3 regions of the Ruminococcus champanellensis 18P13 genome follow, and region 3 is predicted to be linked to each of the others. Evidence: predicted binding sites of a transcription regulator. Region 3 holds the regulator's gene; each other region holds the start of a gene.
The links. The regulator HrcA, encoded in region 3, represses chaperone genes, less so after heat shock. The targets are predictions, from matches to a motif close to TGTTAGCACTCNNNNNNNNNGAGTGCTAACA.
Positions count from the first base shown of each region.

Region 1: RUM_RS05225 (Hsp20/alpha crystallin family protein) is a predicted target of HrcA. The motif match lies at 2,089-2,119, and genes of this name have one in related genera.
Region 2: groES (co-chaperone GroES) is a predicted target of HrcA. The motif match lies at 1,828-1,858, and genes of this name have one in related genera.

Region 1 covers NC_021039.1:1,197,119-1,201,404, reverse strand. Annotated here, with positions in the region: gene RUM_RS05235 (YczE/YyaS/YitT family protein) at 184-858, opposite strand; gene RUM_RS05230 (MarR family winged helix-turn-helix transcriptional regulator) at 845-1,282, opposite strand; gene RUM_RS05225 (Hsp20/alpha crystallin family protein) at 1,523-1,966, opposite strand; gene RUM_RS05220 (dockerin type I domain-containing protein) at 2,194-4,286, opposite strand, start outside.
Region 2 covers NC_021039.1:538,813-543,098, forward strand. Annotated here, with positions in the region: gene groL (chaperonin GroEL) at 1-1,470, opposite strand, end outside; gene groES (co-chaperone GroES) at 1,502-1,786, opposite strand; gene RUM_RS02400 (response regulator transcription factor) at 2,132-2,830, shown strand; gene RUM_RS11885 (sensor histidine kinase) at 2,942-4,286, shown strand, end outside.
Region 3 covers NC_021039.1:376,041-380,326, reverse strand. Annotated here, with positions in the region: gene dnaK (molecular chaperone DnaK) at 1-793, opposite strand, end outside; gene grpE (nucleotide exchange factor GrpE) at 866-1,456, opposite strand; gene hrcA (heat-inducible transcriptional repressor HrcA) at 1,476-2,507, opposite strand; gene RUM_RS01660 (MarR family winged helix-turn-helix transcriptional regulator) at 2,711-3,238, shown strand; gene polA (DNA polymerase I) at 3,337-4,286, shown strand, end outside.

The DNA.
Region 1 (4,286 bases), 820 kb from region 3:
AACAGCCCTGCATAAGTCCTACAGGGTATAGATCTACTCAATTGGTATTATATCATTTGCTTTTGCTGTTGTCTATGTAAATTCGGTATCTTCCTGCAAGTGGAATGAAGCAGCCCATTCCAGCCATGCAAAAAGGCACATCCACCATACAGACTCTGTACAGCAAATGTGCCTTGCAAAATGTTATGCCCGGGATGCACAAGCGCCTCGGGTCTTTCGATGCTTTGCCCACAATTTCATGATCTGTCCCAATACTACCCCGACCAGCACCGCAGAAAGCGCTGTTCCAATGCCTACGCTCCCCATACTGCGCAATACAATGAGACAGGCCACAAGGGAAATCAGAACCATTGTAATGTCAAACCCCACCTTGACCTTCGGGAAGGCAATGCTTGACACGTGGGAGACAGCCTGCATGATCCCCTCCCCTGCTAGCGGCATAATATCCGCCGGAAGATAAAAGAAGATACCGACGGCCACCAGCACAATGCTCACCAGAACCATACCGATGCGAACAGCTATATTTTCCGGTGTCGGCGCAAAGGTCATCAGATAATTGCAGAAGGTTGTAAAATAACCAAATACTACGCCAACCGGTATTTGCAGCAGGGACTTTAACTGAAAGCTTTTCCGCAAGATCAGAATCTGAAGCAGTACCAGCACACAATGAAACAGTATGGTTGCCTTCCCCATTTCGATCCCCCAGCACCTGGTCAGCGTGTAGGGAATCGAACTGACCGGTGATACCCCAAGATTGGATTTGACGGATATGGCAATGCCGGCAGTCATGATGAACAGACCGGCAAAATAGCAAATCAACCGATTTGCAAGGGTTCTGGACGCTTCATTTTGTTCCATTCTTTCCTACCACACTTTCCAGATTATTGCACACTTCGGTCAAAAGCCCTTTGACGGTTTCCAGATCCCCCGAATCCATCGTTTCAGAAACCTGCCGATCATATGCTTCAAAGATCGTGTGCATCTTATCGGCAGCCATTCTTCCGGTCTGGGTCAGGTACACAAATAGGGAACGGCGGTTTCCATGCTCCTGCCTGCGCTCAATCAGCTGTTTCTGTTCCATGCGCAGTAAGATGCTCGCCAGAGTCGCCGGCTCTATTTCACAGTAAGCGGCAATTGTTTTCTGATCACTTCCCTCATGGCTATAAAGATAATCCAGCACCTTTGGCTGTCCGGAGGACAAGCCAATTTTCTGTGCTTCGGCAAAAATACAGCGCTGCATCATGGCATGGGCTTTCATCAGCAGATAGTGAAGACTCTCCATACTTCCTCCAATCAGAATTCTTATAGTTTGCATTCTAATTATATCCGTTCAATTTGTTCCTGTCAAGCATGCAGCAGGATACGGATTGAGAATTTGTATTCTCACTAAAATAGAATGTCTGTCGGTGCATGGAATGCCGCACATTGCTTTCACAGCGTCACCCTACAAAAAAATCCCCGAAGCCGTTCCATCGAACAACTTCGGGGATTCTTATTTCAGAAGTCAAAATTCAGCGGGGCATTATCCCTCAATGGCGATATACTTGTGACCCTCCACTTTCTTGGGCTCTGCCTTCGGCACGGTGATATGCAGAACACCGTCCTCAAACTTTGCCGTTACATCCGCTTCCTTCACAGCATCGCCCACATAAAAGCTTCTCTGCATAGCGCCTGCGTAACGCTCCTGACGGATCATTTTGCCTTCTTTGGTTGTTTCGTCCTTGTCAAGCCCCTTTGCGGCACTGACGGTCAAATACCCATCCTGCAGCTCCAGATTGATCTGATCCTTCTTGAAGCCCGGCAGATCAATTACAATCTCATAGTGGTCATCATGCTCATGCACATCGGTTTTCATAACCTGTGCAGCGTGCTTGCCGTACAGCTTCTTCTCCACATCTCTGCCAAAGTCAGGGAATCTGAAGAAATCATCGAATAAGTTTTCACCAAAAATGCTAGGATACAACATAGGTCAGTCCTCCTTATACTCATCACATGCTTTCATGATTCTGAGCAAGGGCACGGAGGTTCAGCACCGGAATCCTTTGGTGCTGCTCTGTTCCTTTGTTCTGTTTATAGTATAGCACGGAGGATTAGCACTGTCAAGTGGAGAGTGCTAATTTTCACATAGCTTTCATTTTTTCGCAGGATTGTCACATATACTTGGAGCATCCGCTGCCAGAGGGATTCTTGTTGTTATGCGTCAATCAGCAGCATGCGCTTGAGTCGATACAGGTCAGTGCCGTTCAGAGTACCGTTGCCGTCCAGATCTCCAAGCCGTCCATTGGTGACAGTACCGGACTGAATGAGCCATCTTTGCAACATCAGCAGATCCGCAACAGTTACTGCTCCGTCCTCGTTCACGTCTCCTGCAACACCTACGGTGATAACTGCTTTATCCGAGGTGATGTACCCCAATTCATTGAGTGCATCACAATAAACAGTTTCTCCGTCCCAAAACTCAGAAACATTGTACAGTGTCAATGTGCGACCGTTGCTTTGATATTCCAACAGTTCTTCATTATCTATCTGATCCCATTCATAATTGGTAAAAGACCAGCGAAATTCATCTGCATACAAAGTTTCATAAGTGAAAGACGTAGTGCCGCCAGGCGCAACAATCACATTTTTAAGCTGAGATGATTCTGCCGGCGGTTTGACGATAATGTTAAGATATGCTGTGTGAGAGGTGACACCGCCATCCTTGCCTTTGATCCATACATGTACCGCTTTATTCAAAAACCAGGAACTGACACCATAAATCTGAAATGTACTTTCTTCAAAGCTGTTGACACCAAAGCAGTGTGCCAATACAGTTTCTCTGGAATAGGGCTGCTGCGTTTCATCTTCTACATCAAATATTTCCCATTCATAACGCACGGCACCAATTGCTTCTACAGAGAACCTTGCATCATTGCCCGAAATCAAAGTTACATTCTGAGGTTGTTTCGTGATTATAGGAACTGATTTTTCAATCGTCAGGCGGTTTTCGCCAAATATGAATGCTTCTGTGTTGAGATCAATCACCACACCATTACCCATAGCCCTCATGCCATTGCTGTTCTTGTTCGGAAGAATGTCTTTCAACGGAAACTTTACGTTGGACCGTATTCCGGTTGTCCCTGAAAATGTCCCGTTGTAGACTGTGATATTCATGTTTTCCATATCGGAAATCACCATTGCCCCCTGTTGGGCTTCTCTGGGATTCCTGCTTTTGAAAGAACCGTTCCAAATAGTAACCTGTCCGGCTGATTGCAGGAACAAGCCCTGCTTTGCTCCGTAAAAGCTACCGCCATATATGGTCAGATCACCAGTGCTTTTCATCATAACGGCACAATTCTGGGATTTTGAAGAAGAAGATGTTTTTTCATAGCGGTCGAACTCGCCGCCATGAATCACTACACTCGCATTGTCTCCAATGTACAATCCGTTATCCCAACTGCCAATATATCCGTTGTTAACTGTTAGCTGTGCATCATTCCGTACAGCAATGCCACAAGCCGTGCCTTCATATCTGCCGCCATTGATAACAGCCGTGCCACCGTCAATCAGAATTGCTGCTCCACGGGTGCTTCCACTGGACGAGAACGAATCAATCATATTGCAGTAATATCCCCCATCGATCTGCAAATTTCCTTCGGAAATGACCATGGGTTGCCCGTAAGCCATACCATCGTAGGGCGTAAAACCGCTCACATTCGTCAGGCGCAGAGTACCATTTTCCCCAACCCGGAACAAGCAGGATGTACGAGCCAAACTACGAAATTGCATATTGTAGTCATTTACTGGAATGCCTGTCAGTTGTGTGCTGAAAATTCGCAGTTTACCCTGCCGGATGTCAAATAGGGCATCATCATACCTACCTGTGTCCCGAATCACACTACAACTATTCAAGTTGATCGTGATGTCAGCATCCGGATCATCCAGAACCAACATATTATCAGTGTCCATGTCTTCTTGATATATCCATGTATTTACAGAAGTTTTCGACTTTAAGGTGATCCACTGCTTTCCGCCCTTAGCGAGTGCCGCCTGCAGTTCTTCGTAACTGGAAACAATGGTCTGCTCAGAAACAACAGGAGCCTTTATAGTATCATATGCATACTCACAAGAATCGCATGTTTTCTTCCAAATGCCTTCCCGAGTTTCTGTTGCACTCTGTTTGCATGTCCATTTTTCAAGCATGCCATAGATGATGCTGTGACTGCGAACGGTATCTACCAGTTTAATTCCACATTCAGGGCATGTTTTCCAATGACTATAATCATCAAATGAGCAACTGGAACTTT
Region 2 (4,286 bases), 160 kb from region 3:
AGGGATCATATCTACATAGGTTTCGTTGTATGCGTCAAAGCCGTAGCCAACCTTTCTGGAGCGGCGGATCTTGTCGATGATGACGCTGCCTTCCAGACCGGCATTCCGTGCGATCTGGCGAACCGGTTCCTCCAGTGCCTTGAGGATGATCTTTGCACCGGTCTTTTCGTCCCCGTCCAGGCTGGGCAGCAGCTTTTCCACTGCCGGAATCGCATTGATGAGGGCTGTGCCGCCGCCGGCAACGATGCCTTCCTCAACAGCAGCCTTGGTAGCAGCCAGAGCGTCTTCGATTCTCAGCTTCTTTTCCTTCATCTCGATCTCGGTTGCAGCGCCCACCTTGATGACAGCTACGCCGCCGGACAGCTTTGCCAGACGCTCCTGGAGCTTTTCCTTGTCAAAGTCGGAGGTTGTAGTCTCGATCTGGCTGCGGATCTGGCTGATGCGCGCCTTGATCTCCTCGGATGCCCCTGCGCCGTCCACGATGATGGTGTTCTCCTTCTGGATGACTACCTGCTTTGCACGGCCAAGCTGTGCAATGGTGGTATCCTTCAGCTCCAGACCCAGCTCGGAGGTGATGACCTCGCCGCCGGTGAGGATGGCGATATCCTTCAGCATTTCCTTTCTTCTGTCGCCAAAGCCCGGTGCCTTGACAGCAGCACACTTGAAGGTGCCTCTCAGGTTGTTGAGGATGATGGTGGTGAGCGCTTCGCCCTCCATATCCTCCGCAATGATGACCAGCTTCTTGCCAGCCTGTACGACCTGCTCCAGCAGAGGCAGGATCTCCTGGATGGAGGAAATCTTCTTATCGGTAATCAGAATGTAAGCGTCGTCGTAAACTGCTTCCATCTTGTCAGCGTCAGTGACCATATAGGGGGAGATGTAGCCCCGGTCAAACTGCATGCCCTCAACGACCTCGCTGTAGGTTTCTGCGGTCTTGCTTTCCTCCAGGGTGATGACGCCATCGGTGGAAACCTTCTCCATTGCCTCGGCAATCAGCTTGCCCACGTTCTCGTCTGCGGAGGATACGGTGCCGACTCTTGCGATGTCTGCGCTGCCCTCTACCGGCTTGGAGTTTGCCTTGATGGCGTTGACTGCTGCGTCAACAGCCTTCTGGATGCCCTTCTTGACGATCATAGGATTTGCGCCTGCTGCAATGTTCTTCATGCCTTCCCGAACCATTGCCTGTGCCAGCAGGGTGGCAGTGGTAGTGCCGTCGCCGGCAGCGTCATTGGTCTTGGTTGCAACCTCCTTGACCAGTTGTGCGCCCATGTTCTCAAAGGGATCCTCCAGCTCGACCTCCTTTGCAATGGTCACGCCGTCATTGGTGATCAGCGGAGCGCCGAACTTCTTGTCCAGAACCACGTTTCTGCCCTTGGGGCCCAGTGTGATCTTGACCGTATCCGCCAGGCTGTCGATGCCTGCCTGGAGTGCCTTTCTTGCTTCTTCGCCGTACTTGATCTGCTTAGCCATGTTCCTCAATCTCCTTTTGGTATGATCTGATTTATTCTACAATTGCGAGAATGTCGCTCTGACGCAGAATGGTGTAATCCTCTCCGTCCAGCTTGACCTCGGTGCCTGCATACTTGCTCAGCAGCACCTTGTCGCCCACCTTCAAGTACATTTTTACTTCCTTGCCGTCTACCACGCCGCCGGAGCCGACTGCTACGATCTCAGCAACCTGAGGCTTTTCCTGTGCGGACGCTGCAAGAATGATGCCGCCCTTGGTGGTTTCCTCTGCTTCCATCATTTTAATGACAACTCTGTCTGCCAATGGTTTAATAGTCATTGTTCATTCCTCCTGTACTTGCTGTACTTGCGCTTGCGTTATGTTAGCACTCCAACTGTCCGAGTGCTAATACCTATTTTACCAACTTCCTATAAAAAATCAAGGGGTTTTTGCGCATTTCTATTATTTTTGTAGGATTTCACAGTGTACACGAAGATAAATAAATTATATTGTGCAGAATGTACAAATACATACTTTTGGCATCTTAAGGTATTTGCCAATCTCTATGGGACTGTTTACGATTTGTTCATATATCAGACACAATTTATGCGTATATGAATTGCGTTATATATTGTATAATAAAAAGGAATCCCGAAGCACGAATTGTGCGGAAAAGAGGAAAATATGGCACTGGATAAAGTTTTAATTGTGGATGATGATAAAAATATCTGCGACCTGCTGCGGCTCTACCTGGAGAAGGAGGGCTACAGCGTGATCCTGTCCCACGACGGGGAGGAAGCTGTGGTCAAGTTCAACGCCTTAAAGCCGGACATCGTTCTGCTGGACGTGATGCTTCCCGGACTGGACGGCTGGCAGGTCTGCCGGGAGATCCGGAAAAAGTCCAATATCCCGATCCTGATGATCACCGCCAAGAGCGATACCTTTGATAAGGTACTGGGTCTGGAGCTTGGGGCGGACGACTATATCGTCAAGCCCTTTGACAGCAAGGAGGTCATCGCCCGGATCAAGGCGGTGGTGCGCCGTACCGGTCAGTCTCCGGCGGAAATGGAGGTCCGGGAGGTTCGCTATGACAAGCTTTCTGTGAACATGACCCGGTATGAGCTGAAGGTGGACGGCAAGGTTGTGGACGCTCCCCCCAAGGAGCTGGAGCTGCTGTTCTACCTGGCATCCAACCCCAACCGGGTATACACCCGGGATCAGCTTCTGGATGAGGTATGGGGCTTTGAGTACTACGGAGATTCCCGTACCATTGACGTACACATCAAGCGTCTGCGTGAAAAGCTGGAGGGTGTTTCGGACAAGTGGGAGCTGAAAACCGTCTGGGGCGTAGGCTATAAATTTGAGACGGACGAAGAAGACTAAGGAAACACCGCACAAAGCGTGTGTGCCGAATGGACGTACAAAGCCATTGGGTGTGCTTTGTGCGGTGTTCATTTCCCTTTGGACATGGAAAGAGCATAGGCGGTTGATGCAATGAAGAAAAGCATTTTCTCCCGGTATTTCTACCTGGGGACGATCATTACCTTTTTCTTTGCCGCCCTGCTGGGAAGCCTGGTGCTTCTGTGGGCGGATGGCAGGTATGAGGATGAAAAGCGGGAGCAGGCAGCCAATATGGCGCATCTGATGATCACGGAGACCCGGGAAAATTACAGCCGGTACGGCAATGTGGATACCCCCCAGATCCACTCCCAGTTTTCCTACTATGCTCTGACCTATAATGTATCCTGTTATCTGTTTGACGAAAACGGGGCGTGTCTGCTGCGCTCGGATTATGCGGACGGCTCTATCCGGCTCAGTGACTCTCTGATGAACTCCGTGCAGCGCAAACCCACCTTCCAGGTCAATCAGTTCACGGGTCTGACCCAGGAGCTTAGCGTGTGCTATATTGAGCATTTCCAGTTGTATGATACGGATCAGGAGCATGGGGCATATCTGGCGTTGGTGTATCCGGCGGAGCAGTTGACCAGCTTTTCCAAGGAGCTGTTCTTCGTGCTGGTGATCGGTCTGATGGCAGTGACGGTTCTTGCAGCCATCGTCTTTTACTTCAATACCCGGCATATGCTGAAACCGGTGAAGGAGATCACCAAGGCCGCAGAACGCTATGCGGACGGGGATTTTTCCTTCAAGCCGGATGTGGCGGACGCAGGAGAGCTGACCTATCTTGCCATGACCATGGGGCGGATGGCGGACTTTATCGATTCCAACGAAAAGAACCGGAAAAGCTTCGTGTCCAACGTGTCCCACGAGCTGCGCACCCCTATGACCACGATTAGTGGCTTTGTGGACGGAATTCTGGATGGTACCATTCCTCCGGAGCAGCAGCAGGGCTATCTGCGGCGGATCTCGGGAGAGGTGAAGCGCCTGTCCCGGCTGGTCAGCTCCATGCTGAACATCTCCAAGTTTGAGGAGGGGGGCATGGAGCTGAAGCTGGTGCCGGTGGAACTGACCGGTCTGCTGATTTCCACGTTATTTATGTTTGAGCAGAAGATCGAAGCCCGGCAGATCCAGGTCTGCGGTCTGGAGGACTGTCCCCGGGCGGAGGTGCAGGCGGATAAGGATCTGATGCAGCAGGTATTCTACAATCTGATCGAAAATGCGGTAAAATTCACTCCCAGGAACGGGGAGCTGACCTTTTCAGTGATGCCCCAGGGAGAGCAGTGCCAGGTGGTGATCCGCAACACGGGAGAGGGTCTCAGCGAGGAGGAGCTTTCCAACGTGTTCAACCGGTTCTACAAGACCGATGAATCCCGGAGCAAGGATACCACCGGGGTGGGGTTGGGGCTGTCCATTGTCAGTCGTATCATCCGGCTCCACAACG
Region 3 (4,286 bases):
TCGGACCGGTTGCGTCTGCGGTAATGAAGGGCAGGTTGATGTTGGAGGAAGGTGTGGAGGACAGCTCGATCTTTGCCTTCTCTGCGGCTTCCTTCAGTCTCTGCATTGCCATCTTGTCGCCGGTCAGGTCAATGCCCTCTGCCTTCTTGAACTCGGAGGTCATCCAGTCAATGATCCGCTGGTCAAAGTCATCGCCGCCCAGGTGGTTGTTGCCGGCAGTTGCCAGAACCTCTGTAACCCCGTCGCCCATGTCGATGATGGATACATCGAAGGTACCGCCGCCCAGGTCGAATACCATGATCTTCTGCTCCTCTTCCTTGTCGATGCCGTAGGACAGAGCCGCAGCAGTAGGCTCGTTGATGATTCTCTTGACGGTCAGCCCTGCGATCTGACCTGCGTCCTTGGTTGCCTGACGCTGGCTGTCGGTGAAGTATGCGGGAACGGTGATAACCGCCTCGGAAACCTTCTCGCCCAGGTATGCCTCAGCGTCTGCCTTCAGCTTTTGCAGGATCATAGCGGAGATCTCCTGGGGCGTGTAGGACTTGCCCTCGATCTCTACCTTGTAGTTGGAGCCCATGTGACGCTTGATGGAGCTTACGGTCTTATCCGGGTTGGTGATAGCCTGGCGCTTTGCCACCTGACCTACCAGACGCTCGCCGTTCTTGGAGAATGCCACAACGGACGGGGTGGTTCTTGCACCCTCAGCGTTGGGGATTACCACTGCATTGCCGCCTTCCATAACGGCTACGCAGGAGTTGGTTGTACCAAGGTCGATACCAATAATTTTTGCCATAATAAATCTTCCTCTCTATGCTTTCTGTTCTGATAAAGATAGTTTACTCGGTTTTGGATGTTTCATCCGGGGCTACTGGGCAACTGCCACCATTGCGTGGCGGATCACCCGATCCCCGATCAGATAGCCCTTCTGGAATACCTGACACACCATGCCTTCTTCGTATTCCGTATCCGCCGCCTGCTTGATGGCGTGGTGGAAATTCGGATCAAAGGGAGTTCCCAGAGCTTCCATTTCCCGGACGCCCAGCTTCTTGAGCGCCTCGTTGAGCTGTGTATAGATCTTTTCCATGCCGGTCTTGTAGGCTTCATCCGTACAAGCAGCCTCCAGCGCCAGGGAAAAGCTGTCCAGCGCCGGCAGCAGGGTTTCCACCGCTGCGGCAGTGGCATGGGAATAGGTCTCGGTCTTTTCCTTTGCAGTGCGCTTGCGGTAGTTGTCGTATTCGGCGTACAGCCGCAGGTACTTGTCCTTTTCCGCCGCCAGTTGCTCCGCCGGATCCGGTTCCGTCCTGGTCTGCTTGATCTCCGGCTGCTCTGCCTGTTCCGGCTGGGAAGCGGATTCCGCCTCCTGCGCTGCCGCAGCTTCCGACTCCGCTGCCTTTGCAGCCTCCTCCGGCTCCTGTCCGGCGGTGGTTTCCTCGGTCAGATCCTGTTCTTTTTTCATCGGTTGCACCCCTTCTGTTCTAATGCTGTCCCGGCTCATGTTCGTCCTCATCGGAAATGAGATCCGTCAGCTTTTGTGTGAAATATTCAATATAGGGAATGATCTTTGCGTAATTGATCCGCATCGGCCCGATGACCCCCAGCGCACCGGCAGGCTGATTGCCCTTCTGGTACTTGGATACGATCATACTGGAATTGCCGATGACGAAATTATTGCTCTCCTGGCTGAAGAGCACCTGCACGCCGCTGAATGCGTCATCCAGCAGAGGGATCACGGTGTCCGTGTGCTCCATGAACTGGACGATATCCATTTTTTCAAGCTCGCTGCAGGTTAAAAGGTTCCGTGCGCCGCTGACGGTGACTTCCTTCTGCTTCAGATCCCGGGACAATTCATACAGTCCCTGTACCAAAGGGGAAAGGGTGGTCATATATGCGCCCAGTGCGGCGATCAGATCCTGGAGCCGCTGTTCGGACAGATCCTCAACGGATACGCCCTCCAGGTTCTCCTCCATATAATGTGTGAAAAATTCAAGCTGCTCATTGCTCAGATCAAACTCCAGCCGACAGGCTTTGTTTTTGATGCTGCCGTTGGATGTAATCAGCAGGATCACATACAGCCGCTTGCCGGTGGGGATTACCTCCACCTTGGAGATGATGGAAAACTTCGGTGCTGCATTGGTCACTACCGCTGCGCATTGGGTCAGCTCCGCAAGGGCTGTGCCTGCGCTCTGGATCAGCAGCTCCTCGGTCAGAGCACCCTGCGCCTCCAGCATATCGTCCAGCCGCTGCCGCTCCTTTTCGGAAAGCGCCTCGGTGGTCATCAGCTTGTCGATGTAGAGCCGATAGCCGTTGAAGGTGGGGATTCTGCCGGCGGAGGTGTGGGGCTGTTCCAGCAGTCCTAACTGCTCCAGTACCGCCATGTCGTTGCGCACCGTTGCCGCAGAAACATTGATATGAGGCAGTGCAGCGATGGTCTTGGAACCGACGGGCTCGCCGGTCTGCACATATTCATCCACGACAGCAGCCAGAATTTTCAGCTTGCGGTCGTCCATAGCCTCACTCCTTCTTTCAAGTTAGCACCCGTCCGGATGCTCTGTTAGCACTCTATCTATCCGAGTGCTAAATATAAGATACCACGCCCGCACCATGTTGTCAAGTGGTTTTTGCATTTTCAGCGTTTTGCACAAATGATATCTTATTTTTTGTGCATGTTTGTTGTTTTTGCTCCTGCCGCATTGACAAATCAGGGGGGGATATGGTACGATTAAAGGAACTGAACCCGGAACCCATCCGGCAATGTACTATTATAAAGCAGAAAGGCAGGTGCAGCCCTGTGGAGGTAGAGTCCCTGGAGGTGGAGTGGATCGCCGTACTGGATCGGTTCAACAAGCTCAACGCCCGCTATAAGGTGGAGGGGCTGCCCCGGCCGGAGTTCATGCTGCTGCATCTGATCGCAAAAAGCCCCAGCGGCGCCGTAAAGATCTCGGAGCTTGCCGCCGCCCTGGAGGTCACCACCCCGGCAGTGTCCAAGCTGCTGAAATCCCTGGAGGAAAAGTGCGCCGTCTCCCGGGTCAGCGACATTACCGACCGGCGGATCACTTATATCACCATGACCAAGGCGGGCAGGCAGTTGTACGACCGGGCATTGCAGGCACGGCGGCGGATCGGGCTGTCGGTGATGGAACGGATCGGAGAGCAGGCGTACAAGCAACTGTTTGAACAAATGCAGATCCTGTACCAGGCCTTTGAGGATGCCCTCACCGATCAGGACAGCGACATATAGACAGGAGCCGGGCTTCTGTCTTTTTTTATGGACAAATGGGGCGCCCTTGTGGTATACTATAAATATATATAATAGAAAAATCGATGGAGGAACAGTCTATGACTCTGCTGGCAATTGACGGCAACAGCATCCTGAACCGGGCGTTTTACGGCATCCGTATGCTCACAAGCAGCAAGGGTGTGCCCACCAACGCCCTGTTCGGGTTTTTCAACATCTACCTGAAGGAGGCGGCACAGGTGCAGCCGGATGGGGTGGCGGTGGCGTTTGACCTGCGGAGTCCCACCTTCCGGCATAAGGCGGTGGCATCCTACAAAGCCAACCGGAAGGGCATGCCGGAGGAGCTGGCACAGCAGCTTGCCCCGGTGAAGGAGCTGCTGCGGGGCATGGGCGTCACCGTGCTGGAGGCAGAGGGCTTTGAGGCGGACGACATTCTGGGCACCCTTGCCCGGATCTGTACGGAGCATGGAGAGGACTGCGTGATCCTCACCGGAGACCGGGACAGCCTCCAATTGGTGGGGGAGCATGTGCGGGTGGATCTTGCCACCAACAAGGAGACCATTCCCTATACGGAGGAGCGATTCCGGGAGGAGTATGGGTTTGCCCCGGTGCATCTGATCGATCTGAAGGCGCTGATGGGGGACAGCTCCGACAACATCAAGGGGGTACCGGGCATCGGCCCGAAAACCGCCACGGGACTGATCCAGACCTATGGCACCATTGAGGAGTTGTACGCCCATCTGGACGAGGCAGGGCTGACCAAAGGGGCATACGCCAAGCTGTCCGGGGGGAAGGCATCCGCAGAGGAAAGCAAGTGGCTTGCCTCCATCGTAAAGGATGCCCCCATTCCCCAGGATCCGGCAGCGTACCGGCTGAAGGAGCCGGACAAGGAGAGCGTATCCGCCCTGCTGACGGAGCTGGAGCTGTTCAAGCTGCTGGACAAGCTGAAGCTGGAGGCTGCCCCGGTACAAAGCAAACCGGAGCCGGACGCCCCGGCGATCTCCTTGTGCAAAGTGGTGCAGCCCTTTGACCGGAGCATGCTGGACGGCTT